DNA from 3 places in the Pseudarthrobacter sp. BRE9 genome. Region 1 is predicted to be linked to each of the others. Evidence: riboswitches for the same ligand, from Rfam matches in the RefSeq annotation. Region 1 holds a riboswitch; each other region holds the start of a gene.

Region 1 (2,192 bases):
CGAGCCAGCTGATGGAGTGGACTTCGGTGCTGTAGCCGTTGACGCCGCCGCTCACAACCTGGCCGTCGCCGGCGTAAACGCCCACGTGGCCGGAGGTGATGATCAGGTCGCCGGGGGCGGGAGCGCCGACAACGCTTCCGTACTGGAAGAACTGGGTGGGGGCCAGATCGCCGACGGACTTGCCGACGGAGCGCAGGGCCTTCTCCACCATTGCGGTGCAGTCCTGGTTCACGCCGACCTGGCTGTAGGCGGAGGCCAGGATCGCAGCGCCGGTTCCCGTGCCGGTGGAGGCCACCGGGGTGGCGGAGGCGTAGGACATGTTCATGCCGGTGTTTGCCGGTGCGGTTGCGGCTGCCGGCTGGACCGGAGCTGCTGCGGCGGGGGCCGGAGCCGGTGCTGCGGTGTAGCCCGCGCCGGGGATCTGGATCTGGTCACCGGGGTAGATGACCGAAGAGAGTCCCAGTCCGTTGGCGGACAGGACGTCGTTGAGGCTGACGCCGTAGGCGGCCGCGATGGCCCCAATGGTGTCGCCGGAAACCACGGTGTGGACGGTTCCTGCTGCCGCGGCGGGGGCTGCTGCCGGGGCTGCAGGTGCCGAGTATGCCTGGACGCTGGTGTTCTCAGTGGTGTCCGGACCGGTGACACCTGCATGGGCCGGGGCTCCGACGCCGAATGCAATGCCGGACGCTGCAGCAACTGCGAGCGCCGGACGGCCCAGCGAGCGGGCCTGGGTCTTGGCGGTTACGGCGAGGCCCTCGAGCACAATGGAGCGGGCCGGAGTCGCGCGGTGACGGGCAGTAGTGGAAATTTTTGACACGGTTGATCGCCTCTCCCATGCCTGCGGGGTGAGCTGTCGGGTTCGGGTTGGAGATACCCGGCCGTTAGCGGACTCCGCGGGCGGAGCGCTAACGACTTAACCCCAAGGCCACAAGTGGCCGTGGAAACTTGGTTCCCCCGTCCCTGCCAACAGGAAAGCGATTGAATCCCATGATCAGCGGCAGGGCTCGGCATGCTGACGGGAATGTCCCGTCTGAGAGGGACACCAGAAGACCATAACCCGCGCTAACCCTGATTGTCACATTTGGATAACATACGAGGTTTCCCTCTCAATTCCGCAAACGTCTTGATGTACACCGGATTGCGGGAGCGACCTCGGCTGATGCCGATTCCTGGGAGTCTGGGTCAAAAACGGTAACAATCCGGCGACGGAGGCTTGCAATTGCCTTCCAATCACCACGTTGGATCCCGGGATTATACCCCTGTTCGTGACCAACCCAGGCATGCCCGCACATGCCCGTGTCCCTGAGCCGGTACGGGGTAACGCGCTAGGCTTTCCCCATGCCAGATTTCGAACGGTTCCGTACGCTGCTCGAAGAGGAGCGGGCGCGGCGGGGGGCGCTGCTGCCGGCGCTGCGGGCGGACATCGACGCCGCGAATTCGGCCCGCCAGGACTCCAACGTGGACGACGAACACGATCCGGAGGGCGCCACGATCGCCTTCGAACTCTCGCAGGCATCGGCGCTCCTGAAACAAAGCTCGGCCGGACTGGACCAGATTGAAGCGGCCCTGGCACGGCTGGCCGCGGGAACCTATGGAATCTGCGCCATCTGCGGGCAACCCATTGCTGAAGGCAGGCTGGAAGCGCGGCCATGGACCCCGTTTTGCATCCAACACGCTTCTTCGGGGCGCGGACGGTGACGGGCACGACGGACGTGGTGTCGGCTGCGGCGGATTTCGTTGACCGGACACTGCAGAATGAGGGTGCCTGGTACCGGGCGGACGACGTCGGAAGCCGGCTGGGCGGCGTGCTGGCCTCCTATGGGTCCTCTGTCGGGGCCGTCCGCGGAACCGTCCGCGACGCCCTGCGCAAGTTCAAGGACCTCGACCACGACGGAACCGTGATGCTGGCCTCCGCCCTCTGGGGACAGCCAAGGCCCGGCTCCCGCCCGGTTTTCGAGCGGCGGCTTGCCGCCGTGGTGCTGCTGCAGTCAAAGGTGCGGCTGCTGAACCATTCGGACCTGACCCGCCTGGAAGGCTTCCTCCGGTCAGCCCAGGCAGCGGACCTCACGGAGCCTCTGCTCTCCGATGTCCTGGTGCCGCTGCTGGCAGGTCTGGGGGAGCGCGAACGGCAGCGGGCCGGCGTTGTGCTGGAACGGTGGCGGGAGGACGGGGACCCGCAGCTGCGGGCAGCC
Region 2 (2,192 bases), on a different contig from region 1:
CTCCATCAGCTTCGGTTTACGGGCGCTTGGAGTACCAAAGCGCGGCCACCTCCCGTTGGCGGGCCCAGCAGGACGGTGACGTTCGGCGCTTTAAGTCCGGTCGTGGAGGGTGACGTGATAGCCGTCGGGGTCTGCGAAGGTGAAGGTGCGACCGAATGGGCCATTTATCAGTGCCGAGACGATCGGGTAGCCGTCGGCAACGAGAGCGTCGTGGATGGCTTGGACGTCGGTGGCGTGGAGCCAGATCGCCGCCCCCATGCCGGGCTGGGCAACGGACGCGAGATCGGTGCCGGGAACGATGTCTCGAAGTGCGAACGCGATCGGGGTCGTCTCGAAGACGACGGCGTGAGGCGGGCCCGCTGGTGAGCGGACGAGGCCAAGGTAGTGCTCATAGAACGCCTGCGACGCGTCGAGATCGCGAGCTTGGAGTGAGATGAAGTCAGGGCCTGTCACGGGCATGGGATGCTTCTTTCGGTAGTGTCAGTTTTCTGACATCGCCAACGTATGTCAGAATACTGACATGAGTCAAGAAGGCGTCGACCTCGAAACCTCATTGGGCTACTTGCTGAAAGAGGCATCGAGCGCCCTCCGCGCTGCCATGGAGGCGGTACTCCGCCCACTCGGCATGACCGTTACGCACTACTCCTGCCTCGAATTGCTCGCACAGCGCCCGGGCCTGTCCAATTCTGAACTCGCGCGGGGAGCCTTCGTGACACGGCAGACGATGAACGTGCTGCTGCAAGGCCTGGAACGGGACGGATACGTGACCCGGCCGGCAGAGGCCCGCGTTGGGAAAGTTCTTCCCACGCAGCTCACGCCACGCGGTCGACAGAGCCTCGAGGAGGCGACCGTTGCGGTCCGATCCGTCGAGGTCAGAATGCTGGGCGGCATGTCGCAGGAGGAACGGTCCGGCGCGTATAAAATCCTGCGCAGCATGATCCACTCCCTGCGCAACGATGAGGGTGGATCGCAGCGGTAAGGTGGCCGCCCGGCTGCCCCTAAAGACGGTCCTCCACCGGCCACTATTCGGTCACGGGAGCGCAATCCGACGCGCTGATATCGTGACTTCCGTTACCTAAATGTGACTTTCACTTGTTCTTCCTGTACCGTCGATTGGGTGCAGTCCCCGTTCGGGCTGCATATCCCGGGTTGACGCCAAGCTCTGCCGCTTCCCCGGATTCCGATTGAGCTACGGCAGAGGCGGGGGACCCACCGTCCCGGGCACTGAACGCCCTTGGGGTTAAGCCAGTACGTGATCTTTTCCGTGTGGCCGGATGCCCTCATCCGAACCCGACAGCTAACTCCGCAGGTGTGAGAGGCGATCAATCATGTCCAAAAACACGGCAGAAGCACGCCTGCTGCAGGCCAAGGCTAAACACCGGGCCAAGCAGCAGGCCAAGAAGACCACCTTGGGCCAACGCGTCGGCGTCCTTGCAGCATCGTGCGCGGTGCTGGTGGGGGTAGGCGCGGCAGGACAGGCAAGCAGCATGACTCCGGTGTCATCCACCGCGTCCACCGCAGCGTCCGATGCTCAAATGAGCATCGAGAAGAGCGAAATCCGTTCCAACCCGGCAGCGAGCCCGGCTCCCGCTGCCATCAGCGTGGCACCCCAGGCAGCGGAACCAGCCCCCGCGGCGGCACCTGCCGCGGCACCGGCAGCCCCCGCGCCCGAAGCGCCCGCCCCGGCTCCAAAACCAGCACCGGCCCCGGCTCCAGAGCCCGCTCCGGCAGCCGCTGTCGCCGTCAACGATCCCGCCGGCGCCCAGGCCTACGCGGCCAGCCAACTGGGGGCCTTTGGCTGGGGACCGGACCAGATGCAGTGCCTGCAGACGCTATGGACCAAGGAATCTGACTGGACCACCACGGCCACCAACGCCAGCAGCGGGGCGTACGGCATCGTCCAGTCCCTGCCTGCTGAAAAGATGGCCAGCGCCGGCGCGGACTACCTGACCAACTACCGCACCCAGATCAACTGGGGCCTGGACTACATCAAGAAGAGCTACCAGTCGCCATGCGGTGCCCTGAACTTCCACCTGGCACACAACTGGTACTAGGCAACAACACTCCCTGGACCCTGTTCCCAGCGCCCTCCGCGGGCCGCATCACCATGATGCGGCCCGCGGTTTGGGTTAACCGGCGTTTTGCCCGGTGTCCTGAACAGTGCCCTGGCCGGCCTCTTTCCCCGCGTCCTG
Region 3 (2,192 bases), on a different contig from region 1:
TGACCGGCACCTGGAACTCACGGACACGGGGCGCCAGCGCGCCACGGAGGTCATGCGCAAGCACCGGCTGGCCGAACGCCTGCTGGCCGATGTCATCGGCCTGGACTGGGCCTACGTCCACGACGAAGCCTGCCGCTGGGAACACGTCATGAGTGAGCGGGTGGAGCGGCGCATCTACGAGATGCTGGACCATCCCACCGAATCGCCGTACGGCAACCCCATCCCCGGCCTTGCGGCGCTGGGCGGCCAGGCGGGTCCCGGCTTTGCCGACGGCGCCATCAGTTTGGTGGAAGCAATGAAGAACTACGGGCCCTCCTCCGCCGTGACCGTCAGCCGCCTGGCGGAGCCCATCCAGGTAGAGCCGGAACTGCTGGCGCAGCTGGACGAAGGTGGGATCCGACCCGGTGCTGCAGTGGCGCTGGAACGCGTGGGTGAATACATTTCCGTCCGGGTCCCGGGGATCGAAGGAGCGCTGGAGCTGCCGCCCGAGGTGGCTGCGCACGTATTTGTGGCCGTCAAGCAGGGCTGATCCGGGCCTTCCATACCCCAGACAAGGGCATCTACGCAAAGGTAACGGAATTGTTACCTAGGGACTTAAGCCCCTATAGTGGAACCAAGCGTTGATACATAAGCGTTACCTGACCCGGAGCCGAGCTCTGCCAGCGGGCCAGGCATACGAGTTCGTTACTGGCAGAGGCGGGGGAACCACAAGCGGCAGCGGGGGACTGCCTTGGGGTGAAGTCCGTCAGTAGCAAGCCTCTCCAGTGAAGGGTTCTTCCGGGAATACCCCTGTGCGGAAGCTTGCCTGTTGCGGACCGGGTCTTTGATCTCTCTGACCCGAATCCGACAGCTAACTCCGCAGGCTTCTTCCAGAGAGGAACCCTTCTTGACCATGCAGACCTCACGGGGGCGCCGACGCGCGGCCGGCCCCCCTTCGGCATCCCGGGTTGCCGAAGTTGTCGCAGCGGAGCGCCCCCGCGACCTGCATCGCGACGCGCGCCGCCGCCGGGGTCCATTCCGGCAGATGACGGAGTTTGCCGCCGCCAGCGGCGTCGGTCAAAAGGCCGGTATCGCCCTTGCCGCCACCGGCCTTGTGTTGACGGTCACAGTACCCTCCACGGGCGCCGTTATGGCCACGGATGCCTCTGGCAGCGCGCCCATGGCAGCCTCCGCGGTGAGCCCCCAGCCGCAGATCTCCGCTGATATCGGAGCCCAGATCGACTTCAGCCGTTCCGCGGTGGTGACCCAGGCTGACCCGGACGGGAAGCTGAAGCAGCTCCTGAGCGCCCAGTCCGCCGGCTCTGTCACGCGTGCCGCCTCGGCCGGCACCCTGGCTGCACCCCTCACGTCCCTCGCTACCGCTTCGCCCTTCGGTTACCGGGTCAGCCCCATTACCGGAGGCTCCGGTGACTTCCACCGGGGCCAGGACTTCGTGGCGCAGTGCGGGACCTCGGTCCTGGCTGCCGCGACAGGTACGGTGACGTTCGCGGGCTGGCACCAGTTCGGCGGCGGAAACCGGGTGGTCATCGACCACGGCAACGGGTTGGAGACCACCTACAACCACCTCTCGTCCTTCAGCGTCAAGGTGGGCCAGACCGTCTCCCGCGGGGACGTTGTGGCATTGAGTGGAACCACCGGCGCATCCACCGGCTGCCACCTGCACTTCGAGGTCCAGGTCAACGGCGAAGTGGTCGATCCCATGGGCTGGCTGTAACCGAATGATTGCTCACTCTCAGATCGCCGTGACCGGTCGTGACCTGAATGTGACATTGAAGCAAAACTGCTGTACCGTCTAACTCGCGTCAACTTTTCCGAAGTTGACGCTCTTGAGTGGATTGCCTAACTCTGCCACCGCTCAAGGTCCGTTCGCATTTCATCGTCTGGCAGGGGCGGGGGAACCAATTTTGGCCTTCATCCAAGAAGGCCTTGGGGTTAAGTCACGAGCTTCCCAGGAAGCAGTGTGGCCGGGTGACTCCCATCCGAATCCGACAGCTCACCTCGCAGGCATTGGGAGAGGCTACCTTCGTGTCTTCACGCCATCATTCTGCGCGCCACCGTGCGCAAACGGTCCGCAGCAACCCCTTGGACGCCATGTCCAAGGCCGTCAGTGCAAATGCCGGGACCGTGGGCCGCCAGGCTGCCGTTGTGGCAGCGGCCTCGGGACTCATCCTGAGCATGGGCCTGCCCGCCAC

What was found. A riboswitch is a leader RNA that binds a small molecule or an ion and turns the genes downstream of it on or off. The one in region 1 is predicted to bind cyclic di-AMP.
Region 2: it holds a riboswitch for cyclic di-AMP, as region 1 does, so the genes downstream of both, Q9R31_RS18230 (hypothetical protein) here and Q9R31_RS07225 (LysM peptidoglycan-binding domain-containing protein) in region 1, are expected to answer to the same signal.
Region 3: it holds a riboswitch for cyclic di-AMP, as region 1 does, so the genes downstream of both, Q9R31_RS16195 (peptidoglycan DD-metalloendopeptidase family protein) here and Q9R31_RS07225 (LysM peptidoglycan-binding domain-containing protein) in region 1, are expected to answer to the same signal.

The regions. Positions count from the first base shown of each region.
Region 1 is NZ_JAUZUY010000002.1:505,672-507,863, reverse strand. It holds gene Q9R31_RS07225 (LysM peptidoglycan-binding domain-containing protein) at 1-817, opposite strand, end outside; cyclic di-AMP (ydaO/yuaA leader) riboswitch at 821-987, opposite strand; gene Q9R31_RS07220 (TraR/DksA C4-type zinc finger protein) at 1,339-1,698, shown strand; gene Q9R31_RS07215 (DNA alkylation repair protein) at 1,662-2,192, shown strand, end outside.
Region 2 is NZ_JAUZUY010000012.1:11,777-13,968, reverse strand. It holds gene Q9R31_RS18240 (VOC family protein) at 91-459, opposite strand; gene Q9R31_RS18235 (MarR family transcriptional regulator) at 521-979, shown strand; cyclic di-AMP (ydaO/yuaA leader) riboswitch at 1,162-1,323, shown strand; gene Q9R31_RS18230 (hypothetical protein) at 1,329-2,054, shown strand.
Region 3 is NZ_JAUZUY010000009.1:148,977-151,168, reverse strand. It holds gene Q9R31_RS16200 (metal-dependent transcriptional regulator) at 1-529, shown strand, start outside; cyclic di-AMP (ydaO/yuaA leader) riboswitch at 638-882, shown strand; gene Q9R31_RS16195 (peptidoglycan DD-metalloendopeptidase family protein) at 893-1,714, shown strand; cyclic di-AMP (ydaO/yuaA leader) riboswitch at 1,827-2,021, shown strand; gene Q9R31_RS16190 (NlpC/P60 family protein) at 2,092-2,192, shown strand, end outside.